DNA from 4 places in the Companilactobacillus sp. HBUAS56275 genome. Region 2 is predicted to be linked to each of the others. Evidence: predicted binding sites of a transcription regulator. Region 2 holds the regulator's gene; each other region holds the start of a gene.
The links. The regulator NrdR, encoded in region 2, represses ribonucleotide reductase genes. The targets are predictions, from matches to a motif close to ACACNATATATNGTGT.
Positions count from the first base shown of each region.

Region 1: the regulator NrdR is predicted to act here: its motif matches at 2,489-2,504, upstream of nrdJ (ribonucleoside-triphosphate reductase, adenosylcobalamin-dependent).
Region 3: the regulator NrdR is predicted to act here: its motif matches at 2,652-2,667, upstream of nrdD (anaerobic ribonucleoside-triphosphate reductase).
Region 4: the regulator NrdR is predicted to act here: its motif matches at 2,252-2,267, upstream of pnuC (nicotinamide riboside transporter PnuC).

Region 1 is NZ_JAYKKK010000003.1:148,160-152,433, forward strand. Features, by position in the region: gene nrdJ (ribonucleoside-triphosphate reductase, adenosylcobalamin-dependent) at 221-2,461, opposite strand; gene U8526_RS07240 (ArnT family glycosyltransferase) at 2,958-4,274, opposite strand, start outside.
Region 2 is NZ_JAYKKK010000001.1:702,778-707,051, reverse strand. Features, by position in the region: gene mutM (DNA-formamidopyrimidine glycosylase) at 133-960, shown strand; gene coaE (dephospho-CoA kinase) at 957-1,550, shown strand; gene nrdR (transcriptional regulator NrdR) at 1,572-2,045, shown strand; gene U8526_RS03285 (DnaD domain protein) at 2,063-3,430, shown strand; gene dnaI (primosomal protein DnaI) at 3,433-4,274, shown strand, end outside.
Region 3 is NZ_JAYKKK010000002.1:196,465-200,738, forward strand. Features, by position in the region: gene U8526_RS04525 (ArgE/DapE family deacylase) at 1-930, opposite strand, end outside; gene U8526_RS04530 (pentapeptide repeat-containing protein) at 1,253-1,888, shown strand; gene nrdD (anaerobic ribonucleoside-triphosphate reductase) at 2,769-4,274, shown strand, end outside.
Region 4 is NZ_JAYKKK010000001.1:534,888-539,161, forward strand. Features, by position in the region: gene U8526_RS02445 (NUDIX domain-containing protein) at 1-180, opposite strand, end outside; gene U8526_RS02450 (alpha/beta hydrolase) at 288-1,196, opposite strand; gene pnuC (nicotinamide riboside transporter PnuC) at 1,275-2,018, opposite strand; gene U8526_RS02460 (peroxiredoxin) at 2,544-3,107, opposite strand; gene U8526_RS02465 (HD domain-containing protein) at 3,235-3,888, shown strand; gene U8526_RS02470 (phosphatidylglycerophosphatase A family protein) at 3,906-4,274, shown strand, end outside.

The sequences.
Region 1 (4,274 bases), on a different contig from region 2:
AACTTGTTAAATTTAGTTTGCATCTTTTTAGTTTTTCTATTCTTAGATAACCATGGTTCTCTGTTATGTAGTGGAAACGAGTTCCACTCTCTAATAGAAACGAGCTGCGCAGGGGCAACTCCTTCCGGTCAAGTCAACTTTCTCTGTCGGCTGCTTCGCAGCCAACTGAGAAAGTAGTCTTGATCCTCGGGAGCTGAACGCCCCTGCTACGCTCTCTGCTCTATCTAATTGGGCAAGCGCCACCGGCACAGTCTGATTGATCGACTAATTCGATGTCTTTCTTGTCGTGATTATCATTTTGTTCAGCAAACACTGCTGCAACATTTTCATTAACTTCTGATTCACGTTCTTGATAAACTTTCTTATCAATTGGTTCCTTAGGAGCTTGCTTGAAGTCAGCACCACTGTATGGCAATAGTGAAGTTGACTTTGTTACGTGTCTGTATTGATACATCAATGGTGCAATTTGATCTGCTTCTTTTGGTTGGAAAGTGATAGTACAACTTACCGCATTATCAGACCAATATGTTTGTAGAAAGGCTTGTGTAGCAAATTGTTCAGCAATTGAAACTGAACCAGCTGAAGCAAAGTTAGGGTCATCAGCATTGGCAGCCTTAACTGGGAATTCTACGCACATTGTGTGTTTTGTGTAAACGTCAGGTTCGATCTTGTACCCACAAGCCTTTAGAGCTGGCAACAATGGATCACTATCTTGGAATCTGATTCTTTGAATTAAGTAACCTGCATAGTGGAAATGCATACCTTCGGATACACCAGCTAATTTAGCAACAGTACCAGATGGTTTAACTGTTGTGTGCTTAACTGAAGCTTTGCATCCTAATTCCTTTGAGTACTCCTTGTCAGCTGCGACAACTGAATGATATAAATCATCAAATTTCTTAGCGACACGTTGATCGTAAATTGGTTTTTGAATAGTATCTCCTGTTTCAGGATCTGTGGCAGTTTCAAAACCAGTCACAACACGATTACCGAAAGTTGTCAAAATCCAGTCTTGAATACCAGACATTGAAACTCCGATACGACGATTCTTTTGAATAACAGTTCTTGAAACTTCCCAATCGTAGTTACTAAATGTAACACGCTTAGTATATCTAGCAGCCAATTCAAAAGCTTCTTCCAATGACCAACCTTGTTCTTGAGCAATCAATGGGAAAACTTCAAATAGGTTACATGGTTCACCGTTACTTAGAGAAATCTCACCACAAGGATTAGTTCCTTCAACGCCATCATCGATACCTGGTTGGTATCCATCAATAGCACGGCCATAATTACGTGACAATTCCAAGTTCACAATTCCTGGTTCACCATTATGAGTGATGGAATCAGCAATTGGAGCATATTTATTGAACTTCGAATCAACGACAACACTGTTATTTGAAGCCCAACGGTGATGATAAAGTTTCTTTTGATCTTGTTTCATGGTAATGAAGTCATCATCAGTAGCACCGCCTAAAGCTAATTCAGCTGAACGACGAACGTTACCAGCAACAACTGTTTTACCAATCAAATTACCCATGTCGGTACAATCAACCGAAGTTAACTTTCTACCAACAGCATTATTTAAAACTTCGTTGATGTCAAAGAACATTTCGATCAAAGGAACGGGACCAGAAGCAGTTCCACCAAAGCCCTTGATCTTTTCACCCTTAGCACGGATCTTTGTAATATCCAAAACAACATCTTTCAAACCGTCATTAGTATCGTTAAAGTGAGCATCGATCATATTGGCATTTCCAACAACCCAACCTTCACGAGTATCAGGAAGTTCATAATGACGTGTATTCTCAAGCTCATGGCTCTTTAACCAATCATCACGGTCAACAGCACCGGCAGCGATTGAATCGTCGTATGAAGCACTTTCTTTGCCGATAATGACTGTTAAGTTAACTTTATTGTCTACGATAGGCATTAGTTTCATATTGCTTGGCACAACAGAGAAACCAACACCGCCACCCTTCATCAATTGATCAAACATGAATGAAAATGGCATTGAAACGGCTAATTGATCTTGCTTTAAGTAAGAAGGCACAATGTGACTGTCACCATACTTTTGTGGTCTGATGGCAACAAACCAGCAATTGTTCAAAGCATCACCATTACGGTGTTGATATTCCGTTCCGGAAATCCAAAGATTTCTACCTGATGGTGTTGCGGCTAAACCGTAAACCAACTTATAAAGATTTTGAGCCTCATTAACTAAGCTGGCATATTGTTCCTCAGTTAATGAACCATCTTTCAAACGTGGATCAAGGTTGATGTTACCTTCAATCACACGTTTAACTGTTTCTGACCAATTCTCAGTACGTCCAAGTTCTGGAATCCAGCGGGCATAAGTACGCTTATACGTAACCCAGCCTAACTCGCCCCAGTGGGGTTTAATTGTTTTTTTAACTTCATCGATAAAGTCGTCTGATAAAATAATTTTATTAATCGTATTCATTAATATTCACTCCACACATTTGAAATAACACAATATATAGTACCCTTAATCTTTTCTGATAACAATATATAGTGAACAACTATTTCTATTGACATTTTAGGAATAGTTTTTGCGTATTGATATTTAGGCAATTTAAAAAATTAAAATATCCAATTCGGATATTAATTTATAATTAAAAATTCAAAGTCGCAATTACTATTCTAATATCTCTCAACTTTGCTTAGCAATGATTTTTTTAATTTAAACTCTGGGACAAATTTCAAGTATCCCGACTCAAATTTTTTCCTTGACTTGGTCAATCAATTGCCAGACGAACGATTGAAGCTAGAATTTTTTTGGAATCCTATTGAAAAATTTAATAAGAACGAGAATGTCCTGTATCCTGTTTCAAAGAATACTTTTAAATAAAAAACTTTCACATCGACCATAAACAGTCGACACGAAAGTTTTCTAGTACTACTGATAAAATCTATTTTCAACGGATAGTTGTCAAAAATCAAAAATCTTTTTCTTTAATAAGTCGATACAATCCTAAACTTGCCAAAATTGCAATAATCGGCAAAAATTCAATTCGATATCTTCCCTGAACCTCAATCAACAGCTGAGCTGCTGCAAAAGCCAACATTGGCAAAAGCAACAAGTAAAGATTGTTGCTGAATTTAGTTTTAAACAGTACAAACGAACCGATCCAAGAAAGGATTATCAAAATAATCGAACCTACGTAACCCAAATAATCGACTCGCTCAACAGTTTTAGCGGAATGATTTTGACTATAGCCGGTAAAGTTTGTTGCCATTGTCCGTTGTGACCATAATCCACCGACCTTGTTGATAAATAAACTCAGCCACTTATTATTTTTATTCAAATAAGTTATTTCCTGACGCAAAGCGGCTTTTTCTTTCTTACTCATCACTTTACGAGGCTTACTAGCATCAATTAAACGGTCCATATCCGGAGAATAGGTCCCATTTGACTGATAGTTAAGGCCGGTTACAAACTTCCACTCAGGGTCATAATTTGACAATCCATAAGCATTCAGACCTGACGCTTTAATTCCCCAGCCTGCTAATGAAAATAGAACTAAATAAACCATTAACGATAACAAAATTTTCAATGGTTTTCGATAATTAAATTTACCATTTTCAAACATTGTATAAAGAAGCGCAAAGACTACGATTCCAGCCACAATAACAGGGCCAATAGGTCTAATTAGACAGCCAATTGTCAACGTAACGCCCGATAAAATGTAAGCCCACAATTTGTCTTGCATAATCAAATAAAATGTTAATAAGTAACACAGTGACCCTAAGTATTGGTTGCTAGCCTGACTATTTAGAGCAAACCAATCTAAATCGATCATCAAAAGTAACACTGCTAAACGTGCCATCTTAATATTTTCAAAAATTTTCACAACTAATAAATATGTGAAAAGTAAAATTAGTGCTTGATAAATTACATTCAAAAATTGAATTGCAAAAATATGATAACCAAAAATCTTTACAACACCTAAAACATAGGCCATGTAACCCGATTGATAAGCAAAACGCGAGAAATAATCATTATCGGTTTTATAAAGCTTATCCCCATTGAAAACTCCTGGCACTCGAGTCCAGAAATTACCAAAATCACTCAACTGGGTCTGCGGTACCACTAAAATCCAAGTCGTTGCTACAATCATGAAAATGAGCAACATTCCCAATAGAATAGATATATTAATTTTCTTATTACGGTCATTGACTTTAACTAAAAAGTAGCCAACCGCTCCAACCAAAATCAAGGCTAATAACAAGCTTCCCCAATTAAAGGCTCGATT
Region 2 (4,274 bases):
TCAGAAATATAGTCGGTAGTAGAAAATCTGTGGGCCCTAAGTGGTGAAATTCTACTACCGACGGCATACTTGTACGATATTAGTTGATATTAGTTATAATAATTAAGAAGTTAAATAATAGTAGGTGATAAGATGCCAGAAATGCCAGAAGTGGAAACTGTCAGGCGTAGTTTGAACTCTCAAGTGAAAGATCACAAGATAACGCATGTTGAAATTCGTTACCCTGACTTAATTACTGGGGATGTAGATCAGTTTGTTGAATTCGTCACTGGAGCAACGGTTACTGATGTCGGTCGACGAGCAAAGTTTTTATTGATTCATTTGGATAATGGCTATACAATTATTAGTCATTTGAGGATGGAAGGTAAGTATCGTATTTCATCTGATCCTGATGCAATTGATAAACATTCACACGCTATCTTTACTTTGGATAATGGTCAAAAGATGATTTATAATGATGTTCGTAAATTCGGTCGTATGCAGTTGTGGAATACGGATGAGTTATCTGAAAATAAATCACTGAAAAAGCTTGGTCCAGAGCCATTGTCGACGGAATTTACGTTTGAAAATTTAAAGCCAAGGATCATGCGTCACCGAAAGGCCATTAAGACCGTTCTATTAGATCAATCGGTTATGAGCGGTTTAGGTAATATTTATGTAGACGAAGTTCTTTGGCAAGTGAAAATACACCCTGAGACGCCTGCTAACCATCTTAGTGATAAAGATATTCAAAATGTCATCGAAGCTTCTAACCAAGAGATGGAAAAAGGAATTGCAGCTGGTGGCTCATCAATCAGAACCTATGTGGATGCAAATGGCCACAAGGGTAATATGCAAAATAATTTAAAAGTCTATGGAAAAGAAGGAACGCCTTGTCCAAGATGTGGAACTACGATTGAAAAAATCAAAGTTGGAGGTCGTGGTACGCATTTTTGTCCAAGGTGTCAGGTAATAAAATGAGTAAGATTTATGGTTTAACAGGAGGAATAGCCTCCGGTAAATCAACCGTTTTAAATTTGTTCAGAAATCATAATTTTATTGTGTATGACGCTGATTATGTTGCTCGTGATGTGGTTAAACTTGGAACTTTAGGCTTAGATCAAATAGTTGAACAATTTGGTAAAGAAGTCCTTTTGCCCAATGGAACTCTGAATCGTCAAAAGTTAAGTGCAATAGTATTTAGCGATAGAAATGAATTAGATAAGCTGGACAAAATAACGAGACCTTTAATAAAAAGGGAAATTTTACAAACGGTTGCTGAGGTCAAAAGATCTACAGATAAAACAATTTCAATATTTGAAATACCACTATTATTTGAAGGTAATTATCAGAACTATTTTGATGGCGTGATTAGTGTCTATGTTGAACCACAGATTCAATTGCACCGTTTGATGAGACGAAATGCTATTACCAAAGAAGTTGCCTTAGAACAGATCAATTCACAAATGTCGATGGATGAGAAAAAGGAACGTGCTGACTTTGTGATTGATAATTCGGAGGATTTAGCACATCTTCAAGAAGAATTTGATCGATTAGTACCTAAACTTTAATTTGGAAAAGAGGCTGGAATTTTGATTTGTCCGCATTGTCATCATGATTCATCAAAAGTTATTGACAGTCGTCCCAGTGATGAAGGACGTGCCATTAGAAGAAGACGCGAATGTGAATATTGTGGAACTAGGTTCACAACGTTTGAAAGGTTAGAAAAATCGCCACTATTGGTTATTAAGAAGAATGGCAACAGAGAAGAATTCAGCCGTGAAAAGTTACTACGTGGCTTAGTTCGTGCTGCTGAAAAGCGTCCTGTAACGATGGACCAAATGAATGATATTGTCGATAAGGTAGAAAATGAAATTAGAGCAACTGGTGAAAGTGAAGTCCGTTCCCAGTTAATTGGCGAACATGTTATGAAAATCTTATCTAAAGTAGATGATGTAACTTACATTCGCTTTGCAAGTGTTTATCGTGAGTTTAAAGACATGAATGGTTTCATGCAGGAAGTTCAAGAGATGATGTCTAACGGTAAGAAAATTGATAATAAGTAAGGGGAGTATCAGTGTCCGTGAGTAATTTTGAATCAGATAAATTTACACCTTTAGTAGGTTATTGGTGTTTGCCAAGTGGTCATTTGAATGATGACGATCGTCATATTTTTACTGACTTATATTTGCCTATTTTAGGCACTGAAGCTTTCAGTTTATACTTGTTGTTGTGGGAAAAATTGCCTAATAAAGAAGTCGTTACACAACGAAAAAGTCATGCCGAATTAATGAGTTTGCTAGGTATTGATCTAAAACGATTTTATGAGGCTCGTATCAAAACTGAGGCTTTAGGATTGATCAGAACCTACCAGAAAAAAGACAGTTTAGGACCTTACTATATTTATCAGTTATTTGAGCCATTATCACCAGATGAATTTTTTAAGGATGATCTGATGAGTATCTTCTTGTACGAACAAGTTGGCGAAAGTAAATACCATTTATTAGCCGATAAATATGCTCATTCAGACCTGATTTTAAAAGATTCGCATGAAATCACGAAGGACTTTTTAGAGGTCTTTCAGCTAAGCAATAGTGATTTGATAAATACGCCAAGTGAAGTTAAAAATACTCAGGATAGTTATGCAACAAACAAGACGAATACTAAGAAGCCATCGTTAAATGAGCAAGAGATTCCTCAATTAGACTGGGAATTAATTTCAGATCGAATTCAACAACTATTTAGGATTCATCCTGACAATTTGTTGGAGAATCAAGAATTGATTTTGAATTTACATGCTTTTTACGGATTAGATGAGATCACATTGATTGATTTGATTGGTAAAACTTGTGATATTGTTAAGAATAAAATTGATCCTGCTCGTTTGAAAAAAGCTGTCCAGGATCGTTTTGAAAAGAATGCTAATATTTCAGTAAGACAGCAGGCAGATTCAGAACCTGAGCCTGTAGAATCAGATAATAGCCAGTTAAATCGTGCTGATCAACTATTATTAAAGCAAGCGCGTTCTTTACGTCCTGCTGAATTTTTGGCTGCGCAGAAGCAAAAGAGCGGTGGCTTTACAGGAACGGTGGAGTCCAATGCTTTACGAAATATGGCAATGAAGTCTTATTTGTCACCGGCTGTTTTAAATATTATGGTTTATTACATTTTGCAAACTTCGCCGACATTAACACTGCCACTAATGGAAACAATGGCAAACGATTGGCAACAAAATGATGTTAAAACACCAGAACAAGCTTTGAAACGAATCAATGATTTTCAAACTAAAAGTCGCAATCCCAAGCGTCGTTATAACAATAAGAATCGAAAAGTTGAACAGGCTACTGATTGGAGCAAGGTGAAAGCTAAAGTCCCAGCACAAACGAATCAAAAAAATGAACAAGATGATCTTCAGAATCGTTTGAAGAGATTGAGAAATAAGGATAATTAAGTATGGAAAATTTAGGTAGTAGATTAGCAGAATATTTGAACTCAAAAAATTTGACGGAGGATTATCGCCGTCTTCTTAACGATGCCTTGAATGATTCTGATGTACAGAAATTCTTAAAAGAAAATAGCGATAGAATTAATCCTAATGCTATCTCTACTAGTGCGGCTAGTATTTATGAATTTTATAATAACAAACGACATACGAGTGAATTAACACGTGGATATTATCCTAAATTGATAGTTAATAATCACAATATTGAAGTGGCTTATTATCCAAATGAGCGGACCCAAAATCGTGAAAAAAGAAGTCAATATGAATCAAGTTTTGTTTTGATGGATATGGCTCCTGACATTCGTCGTGCTAAGTTGGATGATTATGATGGTGAAGGTAGACAAGATGCGTTAGGCAAGGCTTTAGATTTCATCGACAACTATTTACATCAGGATGGTTTTACACCTGGATTGTATTTAGCTGGTGACTTTGGTGTGGGTAAAACTTATCTTTTAGGTGCTATTGCCAATGAATTATTTAAGCACGATGTTCATACAACCTTGATGCATTTTCCAACTTTTGCGGTTGAGATGAAAGATTCCATTGGTCAAAATAATGTTTTGGCTAAAGTTAATAAGATTAAGGGTGCCGATATTTTGATGTTGGATGATATTGGTGCGGATACGATGTCTAGTTGGATTCGTGATGAGGTCTTAGGAGTCATTCTGCAATATCGTATGCAGGAAAATTTACCAACATTCTTTTCTTCTAATTTCTCAATGAAGGAATTAGAACAACATCTAGCTGTCAACCAACGGGGAGAAGAAGAGCCCGTTAAGGCTAAACGTATTAT
Region 3 (4,274 bases), on a different contig from region 2:
TAATTTTTTCATTGGTGCTACAAGAGCATTCTTAGGATCCATCAAGACAGGATACTCGTTCATGTATGGATCAAAACTAATTTGAGCACCGTGACTGTTATATTTCTTGATTAAATCATTCAAAACATCAATAATTTTTTGATTGTCGTATTCAGGGATTGTTCGAGCATTGATTTCAGCTTCGGCGTGGTCTGGAATAGAATTGACCTGATCACCGCCACTGATCAAAGTTGTATTGAAAATCAATGGGCCAACAGAATCGTGCTTAATATTTTCATCACGGAAAATAGTATTAGCTTCAATTAAAAGATTCATCAATGGATCGATGGCGTTAAAACCTTTTTCAGGCATAGAACTGTGACTAGCTTTACCCTTAGAAATAAATTTGATATCCATTGAACCCTTTTCAGCATAACCGATGTTGTAACCGGAAGGTTCGCCAATAACTAAACCATCAACATCATCCATTGAGCCATCTTCAAGAAAGTAACTAGAACCCTCTTCGCCGACTTCTTCACCCATAGTAGCCATCAGACGGATAGTACCTTGCTTGGGAAGGCCTTGATGATGCAACTCGATCATTGTAATCACTAGAGCGGCTAAACCGGATTTCATATCGGTAGCACCACGACCGTAGAGTTGACCATCTTTTTCGGTAAGCTGATAAGGATCACTGTCCCAGTCGTCAAGATTGCCAGCAGCGACTACGTCCATATGACCTGAAATACCAAGAACTGGTTTGCCATGACCAATTTCCGCAACCAAATTAGCACGGTTACCACGAATAATTTTAATTTCCGATTCAATATCGTATTTAGCTAGTAAGTCCTTGAGATAAGAAGCAACTTTTAATTCATCGTCGTTATCTGATTTGATTGCGACTAAGTTCTTTAAAACGTCTAAACTTTGTTCCTCAGTAAAAAATTTCATGCCGATTTCCCTCCAAATTGTAATTTACTCAATAATATCGATATATTTTTCAATATCTTAATTATTTCACGTTGCTATAATTTCATGGTAACAGAGTTCTGTGCCGAAAGTTTGAAGAAAGACTTTAACAGCGGGATTTTAAAAATAGATAATTAATTTTAAATTAGATTATTTAATCTATAGTGTTGAGGAGACGGTTTTTAAGTTTAAATTACGAAAATTTAATGATATTGGGTTTGAAAGATTACTTGAGCAATACCTTTTTCTCTAATTTTTCAAATCCAGATATCTGGTAAGATGCTAAGTGAAAGAGGTGTAGTCGATGATTCAACCCAAAATTTCCGAAGATTATTTAGAAAAAGGTTCTTTTTTCGATATTTACGAGGAAGAGGACTTTTATTTAACAGGACTTTTGTTAAAAGGAGAGTTCTTAGAAGATCAAGAGATTCAACATCCGATGATTGAAAAAACAGTTTTTGATCATATGACTTTTAGCAACTGCCAATTTGAAAAAATTGAGTTAACCGATGTGATTTTCAAGGGATGCGACCTATCTAATTGTGTGTTGGATGAAGCCAGTTTATATCGAGTCGAATTTCGTAACTGTAAATTAGTAGGAACCAACTTCGATCAGTCGTATTTAAATAATGTAGAATTCAATAATTGTTTGATGGATATGTCAGTGTTAAATCGAATGAACTTAAAAGATGTCAGTTTTATTAATGCCAGTTTAAAAGACGTTAGTTTCAATGAGAATAAACTGAAGAAGACGCTCTTTGATAACTGTGAGTTGAATAAGATGAATCTCTTAGGTACTGAGTTAAAAGGCGTGGACTTGAGCAGTTGTCGTTTTGAATCAATTGATATTGATGAGTTTTCAGCTAAAGGTTTGAAAGTTAACAGTAACCAAGCCAGCTTCTTTGCTCGGTATTTTTTGGGACTAGTTATTAAGTACTAAAAAACGGGATTGATATCAACTGATGTAGTGGAGGTATACCGTCGGCAGTAGAAAATCTGTGGGCCACTGGAACGTGGTGGACACGGCTTGAAGCTAATAATTTTACACTTCGTGTAAAATCATGGATCTCCAAGTCCGGTCTTCTGGTAACCTTGCTTCGCAAGCTAACCAGAATTTCACCACTGAGGGCCCACAGATTTTCTACTGCCGACTGTATTTCAGTTTCTAATATTATTGGTTAAAATTACGATATTTGAATAGTTATTTATGCTATGTAATGAAATAAGGATAGTGAGTTTTGGTTTAATAAAAAAGAACAGTGTTTTTTAGTGAGCGTAAAGTATGCGGAAATCTAGTAATAATGCTATTTTACGATCCGATATTTTAAGAGTATACAAATAATAGAACAACAAACTAGTCCGGAACAACAAGCTCGATTGGTCTCAGCCGTGAGATTATACTTAGCGATTTATCGCTTAGTATAAGACCTGTATTTGAGACAATTGTGAACTTCAATTGGCTCAAATCAGTGTCCACAGCGTTCCAGACCAATCGAGCTTGTTGTGGAGGACGGCATACAGAACCCCAAAAAAATATTTTTCTCTCAAAAAGGCAGTAAATTTACCCACTACAACGCTATATATCTAATATAGGAATATTTTTTTGAGCAAACGTAATCGTCTGAACCGTCAATCATTGCCATTCATGTAACGACGATTTGTGAACGTGCTCAAGTGATGATTTTACTGAATTTGAAATAAGACTACCAGATATGGTATTGATGTGTTATATATCACAACATCTAGTATTTGGTAGTCTTATTTTTTTTATTATAATTTTGTAAAATGATACCAGTATTTAATTAATTAGGGGGAAGATTATGACTACTGAATTGCAAAAATTAGTTTCGATTCCTGTAGAAAAAAGAAGTGGGGCAGTGACTAGTTTTTATCCCTATAAAATAGAATTTGTTTTGGACAAATTACAATTGAATGATCACCAAAAAGAATTAGTGACTTCAAAATTAGTTGCTGAAGTGGCTAGTTTAGAACGTCTGACAACTACTCAACTCCATGGTCTTATTTTTCGTGTCTTGAATGATAATGATATGGAGGAACAGGCTGAAGCTTACGAACGTTACTTCCAAGAAGATCAAGATAAGTTTTCACGTGCAACCAATGTACAACTAAATATTGAACGTTTGTTTAATCGTAATGAGGATGTTGTGCACGAAAATGCTAATAAAGATAGTAATATTTTCAATACCCAACGTGATCTAGAAGCTGGAGTTGCCAGTCGTGCGATGGGTTTAAAAATGTTGCCTGAGTTAGTTGCTAAAGCTCATTTACGTGGTGATATTCATTGGCATGATTTAGATTATTCACCAGTCACACCAGAGACTAACTGCTGTTTAATCGATTTTGATGAAATGTTGAGTAACGGTTTTAAGATTGGAAACGCCTGGGTTTCTTCACCACGTTCTATCCAAACTGCTACAGCACAGATGTCACAAATTATCGCTAACGTTGCTTCATTACAATATGGTGGTTGTTCCGCTAATCGTATCGACCAACTTTTGGCACCTTATGCGGAAATCAATTATCAAAAACATCTTAAAGATGCACGTAAATGGATTGCTGAAGATAAGCAAGTTGAGTTTGCTAAGGAAAAGACTCGCAAGGACATTTACGATGCCATGCAGGCCTTGGAATATGAAATCAATACACTTTACTCTTCTCAAGGACAAACGCCGTTTACGACGATTAATTTCGGTTTAGGAACAACTTGGATCGAGCGTGCTATTCAAAAATCAATTTTAGAAATTAGAATTAAAGGTTTAGGTAAGGAACACCGAACAGCTATTTTTCCTAAGTTAACTTTTACCATTAAACGTGGCTTGAATTTGAATCCTGGCGATCCTAATTACGATATCAAAATGTTGGCTTTGGAATGCTCTACAAAGCGGATGTATCCTGACTTATTAATGTACGACAAGATCAAAGAACTTACAGGTAGTTTCAAAACTCCAATGGGTTGCCGTTCTTTCTTACAAGGTTGGAAAGATGAAAATGGTAAAGAAGTTAATTCTGGCAGAATGAACCTCGGCGTTGTAACGGTCAATTTACCAAGAATTGCCTTGGAATCTCAAGGAAATACTGACCTATTTTGGGAAATCTTTGAAGAAAAGATGCAAATTTGTCACACCGCTTTGGCTTATCGAATTGAACGTACTAAGCAAGCTAAACCAGAGAATGCACCATTGTTGTACATGTATGGAGCTTTCGGCAAACACTTGAAGAAGGATGACAGCATTGATGAGTTGTTTAAGAACGAACGTGCAACGGTATCACTAGGTTATATCGGCTTGTACGAAGTCTGCACTGCC
Region 4 (4,274 bases), 170 kb from region 2:
GGCTGCAGCTTGACTCTCTTCATTGAATTTAATCGCTCCACCAGGCAAAATATACAGCTCCCGTTTTGTATTTTCCTGTCTGACGAAAACTTTATTTTGATGTAATAAGATTAATACCGCTCGAACGTCAAATTTCTGTTTTTGTGTCAAAAAATAGCGTAAATCACCTTGTTCTTGCATCCAATCACCTGCCTTAGTTCATTAAAGTAATCATATACCAAAAATGTGAATAAACATACAAATAGCCAGTAACCCTCAATTGAGTTACTGGCTACTAATTATATATATTATTTAAAATATTTATTGGCAAAATCTGTCGCTTTTTCAACGTATTGCTGTCTAGCCTTGCTTAATGAACCAGCATGACCAGCACCCTTAACGATCCAAAGCTTCTTGGGACCTTTAGTATAATCATAATTTAAATAGGCATTCTTAGTCGGTACAAAATCATCCTTTGAGCCATGGATAATGAATAATGGCACTTTATTCTTCCTCAAACTGTCTTTGGTACTGGCCTGATAGAAGTTATAGCCTGCCAAGAAATCTGCAAAGAGGCTCGCTGTAGGTACAATTGGAAAACTTGGTAAACCAAACATCTCTTTCAATTGATAGGATAATTCACCCGAAATGGTTGAATAGCCACAATCAGCTATAGCAAAACGAACATTTTTAGGATGCTCGCCTAACGTATACATGACTGTTGCGGCACCCATACTAATACCGTACAGTCCAATCTGAGAATTAGCTCCAAATTTCTGATTAAGTTGTTTGATCCAAGCCGTCATATCGTTACGGTCTTTCCAACCATAACCAGCATACTTGCCTTGACTCATACCAAAGGAACGATTATCTGGTGCCAGAACGTTATATCCGGCGTTGTGAAACATTCTGACGTACGACCCTATATATTTACTAGCGCTACCAAACCCGTGGACAACGATCACTGTTTTGGCGGTTTCCTTCCCAGCTGGTAAATAGCGAGCTTTCAATTTCAAATGATCCTTTGTCGTTTGTTCCCAGATCTGTGGCTTCTGATCTAAAAACCATTGACTGTTCTTACTCAAATGACCCTTTATCTGACTACTGTAGCCACTCTTACTAAATGCATAATTAAACATATAACCACCAGCCGCTACATCAGTTAGTAGCGTTACGCCTATAACGACTGATAAGGTAATTTTAACAAATTTTTTCACAGCTTCATTTACCCTTCTAGATTACTATTGCTCACCAATAATAGTCTATTTGGTAATTTTAATGCAACAAAAAACAGGTTAATTATTAGCTAATTCTTCACTCTTAGCTCTGTTTTCAGTAGCATCTTTGTGGAACCAGTGAATATGTGAATCGAAGAAAGCAATCATATCATTCATGAAGTACATAATGTATGTCAAGAATAGAACTGGACTAGCGTCACCTTGTGTAGCAGTAACACCCCAAAGAACGATTGACATAATACCTTGAGCTGTCCAGAAGTAATATTGTTCACGGAAACGTAATGTACATAGAAGTGCACCTGTGAATCCAATAGCAGCAGCAACTGAATCAATTACAGGACGTGGACTGATAAAGATATGTGTATCCATCAAGTAAAGCAATCCCCATGAAGCAAAGAAGAATAGTGCTGTCCAAAGCCATTTAAGAGCTGTTAGACCATGAATATGCTTTTCAGCGTCTTTAGCCCATTGTGGACTGATCAAAACAGGAATATCTAGTAAGATAATGTAACTTAATTGAAGAACAACATCAGAGAAGTTCTTAGCGTTGATAGCTACAAAGATATAAATAAGCGCTGAAACTAATCCTAAGACACCATTTAAAGGTTTTGCATTAGTAATGGCAACTGTACATGTGAAACCTAAAACGGCCGCAAACCATGTCCAAATAGCAATTGCATTAATAGAATGTGAAAGTGTTGATGCAGTGATGGCCCCCAAGCCAAACATTAATAGCATGTAACTCTTGAAACTCCAATGTCTCATTTGTTCAACATACCATTTTGGATTAAATATACTCATTTATCCTTCTCCTCTTGGACCATTGCCAAAATATATGATTGTGGCATTTATATTTTGAAATGGTCGATTTTTATTTATCCCTTAAACCGTATTTCTGAAAAATATCAATTTAACCGACAGCTAAAATCATACCACCAATTGGACTAAATTTGGCAAATGGTTTCTCGAGCATACTGGCGACATATCGGTGTAAAGCGCTTAACTCACTTGCTAAATTAGGAATTTATCATTTGATACAAGATATAGTTTTTTTTGATTTCGTATCACTATATATAGTTATAACGCACCTATTAACAAAAAAAGATACCAAATTTATTCAAAACAGAGATATGCTTTGACTGCCGTTTTCCACAACAAATGTTGTGTTCTATTATTTATGTATCCTTTAATATCAAATAGTACTTACTAAAATCTTCATATGCCTAACGTCTAAAGATAACTATTCTACTTTACTAAAAAAAGTATTCATACCGACCAAATATAATTAGCCGATACGAATACCTTTCTTACTTTTAATAATGATATTTAAATTTTACCAACTAATTTTCCACTGGGTTTAATTGTATCTTCCCCGGGATGCCAATCAGCTGGACACACGTCTGCTCCGTGCTCTTCCACAAATTGAGCTGCCTGCAACGTTCTTAAAATTTCCTTAGGACTTCTACCTACTCCCATTGCATTAACCGTGTATGACTTAATAATACCTTTAGGATCAGCAATGAAGACACCACGATAATCTTGACCTGTTGTCTCATCGATCATATTGAAAAAGTCCGTCAATTCATGCTTTTGATCTGACAACATTGGGTATTGGATCTTGCCAATCGTTTTTGTTGTTTCTGCCCACGACATATGAGAATATTGACTGTCGACTGACACTGAATAAATTTCGGCATTAGCAGCTTGAAAGTCTTTATACAGATCTTGGAGTCCACTGAGTTCTGTTGGACAAACAAACGAGAAGTCAGCTGGATAGAAAAAGATAATTGACCACTTGCCTAATAAATCATTCTTAGTGAAAGATTTTAGCTCACCAGCTTGATAAGCTTCAACATCAAATTCAGGTAATTCCTTATTGATATAATTCATCAGAAATCCTCCTAAGTTAAATTTATATGTGTTTAAACACTTATATAATAACAAATGTTGAGTATTATTTTAAATACAAACCCTTTTGTGTAACAATGTAGTTATTATATAAAGAAGGATTGATTTGATGACGGACGAGGAAAAATTAACTGCTATTCGTGAGTATTCATTTAATAAGATGAAGCAAGACAAAACTGGACACAATTTTGATCATATCCAACGGGTCGTAAAGACAGCTAAACGGATTCTAAAAGATGAACCAGCTGACAAATTAATCACGCTAGGTGCAGCCTATCTACATGACGTAGCTGATGACAAACTAGTTGATGATCCAGAAAAACTAGAACGTGAGATCCATGATTTTTTAGAGTCACTTCAATTGTCTGACGAGCAAATCACGGAGATTCTCTATATCACTCATAATTTATCATTCAGTAAGTCATTGAATAACCCTCCTAAACTTTCATTAGCTGGACAAATCGTTCAAGATTCAGATCGATTAGATGCTATCGGCGCAATCGGTATCGTTCGTGCGGTCTATTATGGAGGAAACAATTCCGAAACAATTTATGACCCTGATATTAAGCCTCGTGAAAAAATGACTAAAGCTGAGTATCGTAATTTGAATGATGAAACAATCATCAATCATTTTTACGAGAAATTATTGAAATTAACCGCTATGATGAATACCCCTACTGCTAAGAAAATAGCTCAGGGACGCCATCAGTATATGCTCGACTTTCTAGATGAATTCAAGGCTGAGTGGGATGCAAATAAATAATAAAGGAGATTCTAATTTTGGTATCATTTGAAGAACAAGATAGAGAATATTATGAACACATTATCAGAAATCTAAGCGACCGTGGCGTAGAGCTAGACGACATCGCTGAAATCGTTATTTTTCTAGAAAAAGATTATGTTAACGGTTTGAATACCGACATAGCAATTCACGCTATCAAGAAAGTATTACATAAACGTGAAGCTCAAAATGCCATTATGACTGGAATTGAATTAGATGTTTTGGCTGAGAAAGGTCTCCTATCAAAACCAATGCAACGTATTATGCAGACTGATGAATCCACTTATGGAATTGACGAAAATATGGCTATCACTTTAGCAAGCTTGTATGGTTCTGTTTCGGTTACTAACTATGGCTATGTTGACAAA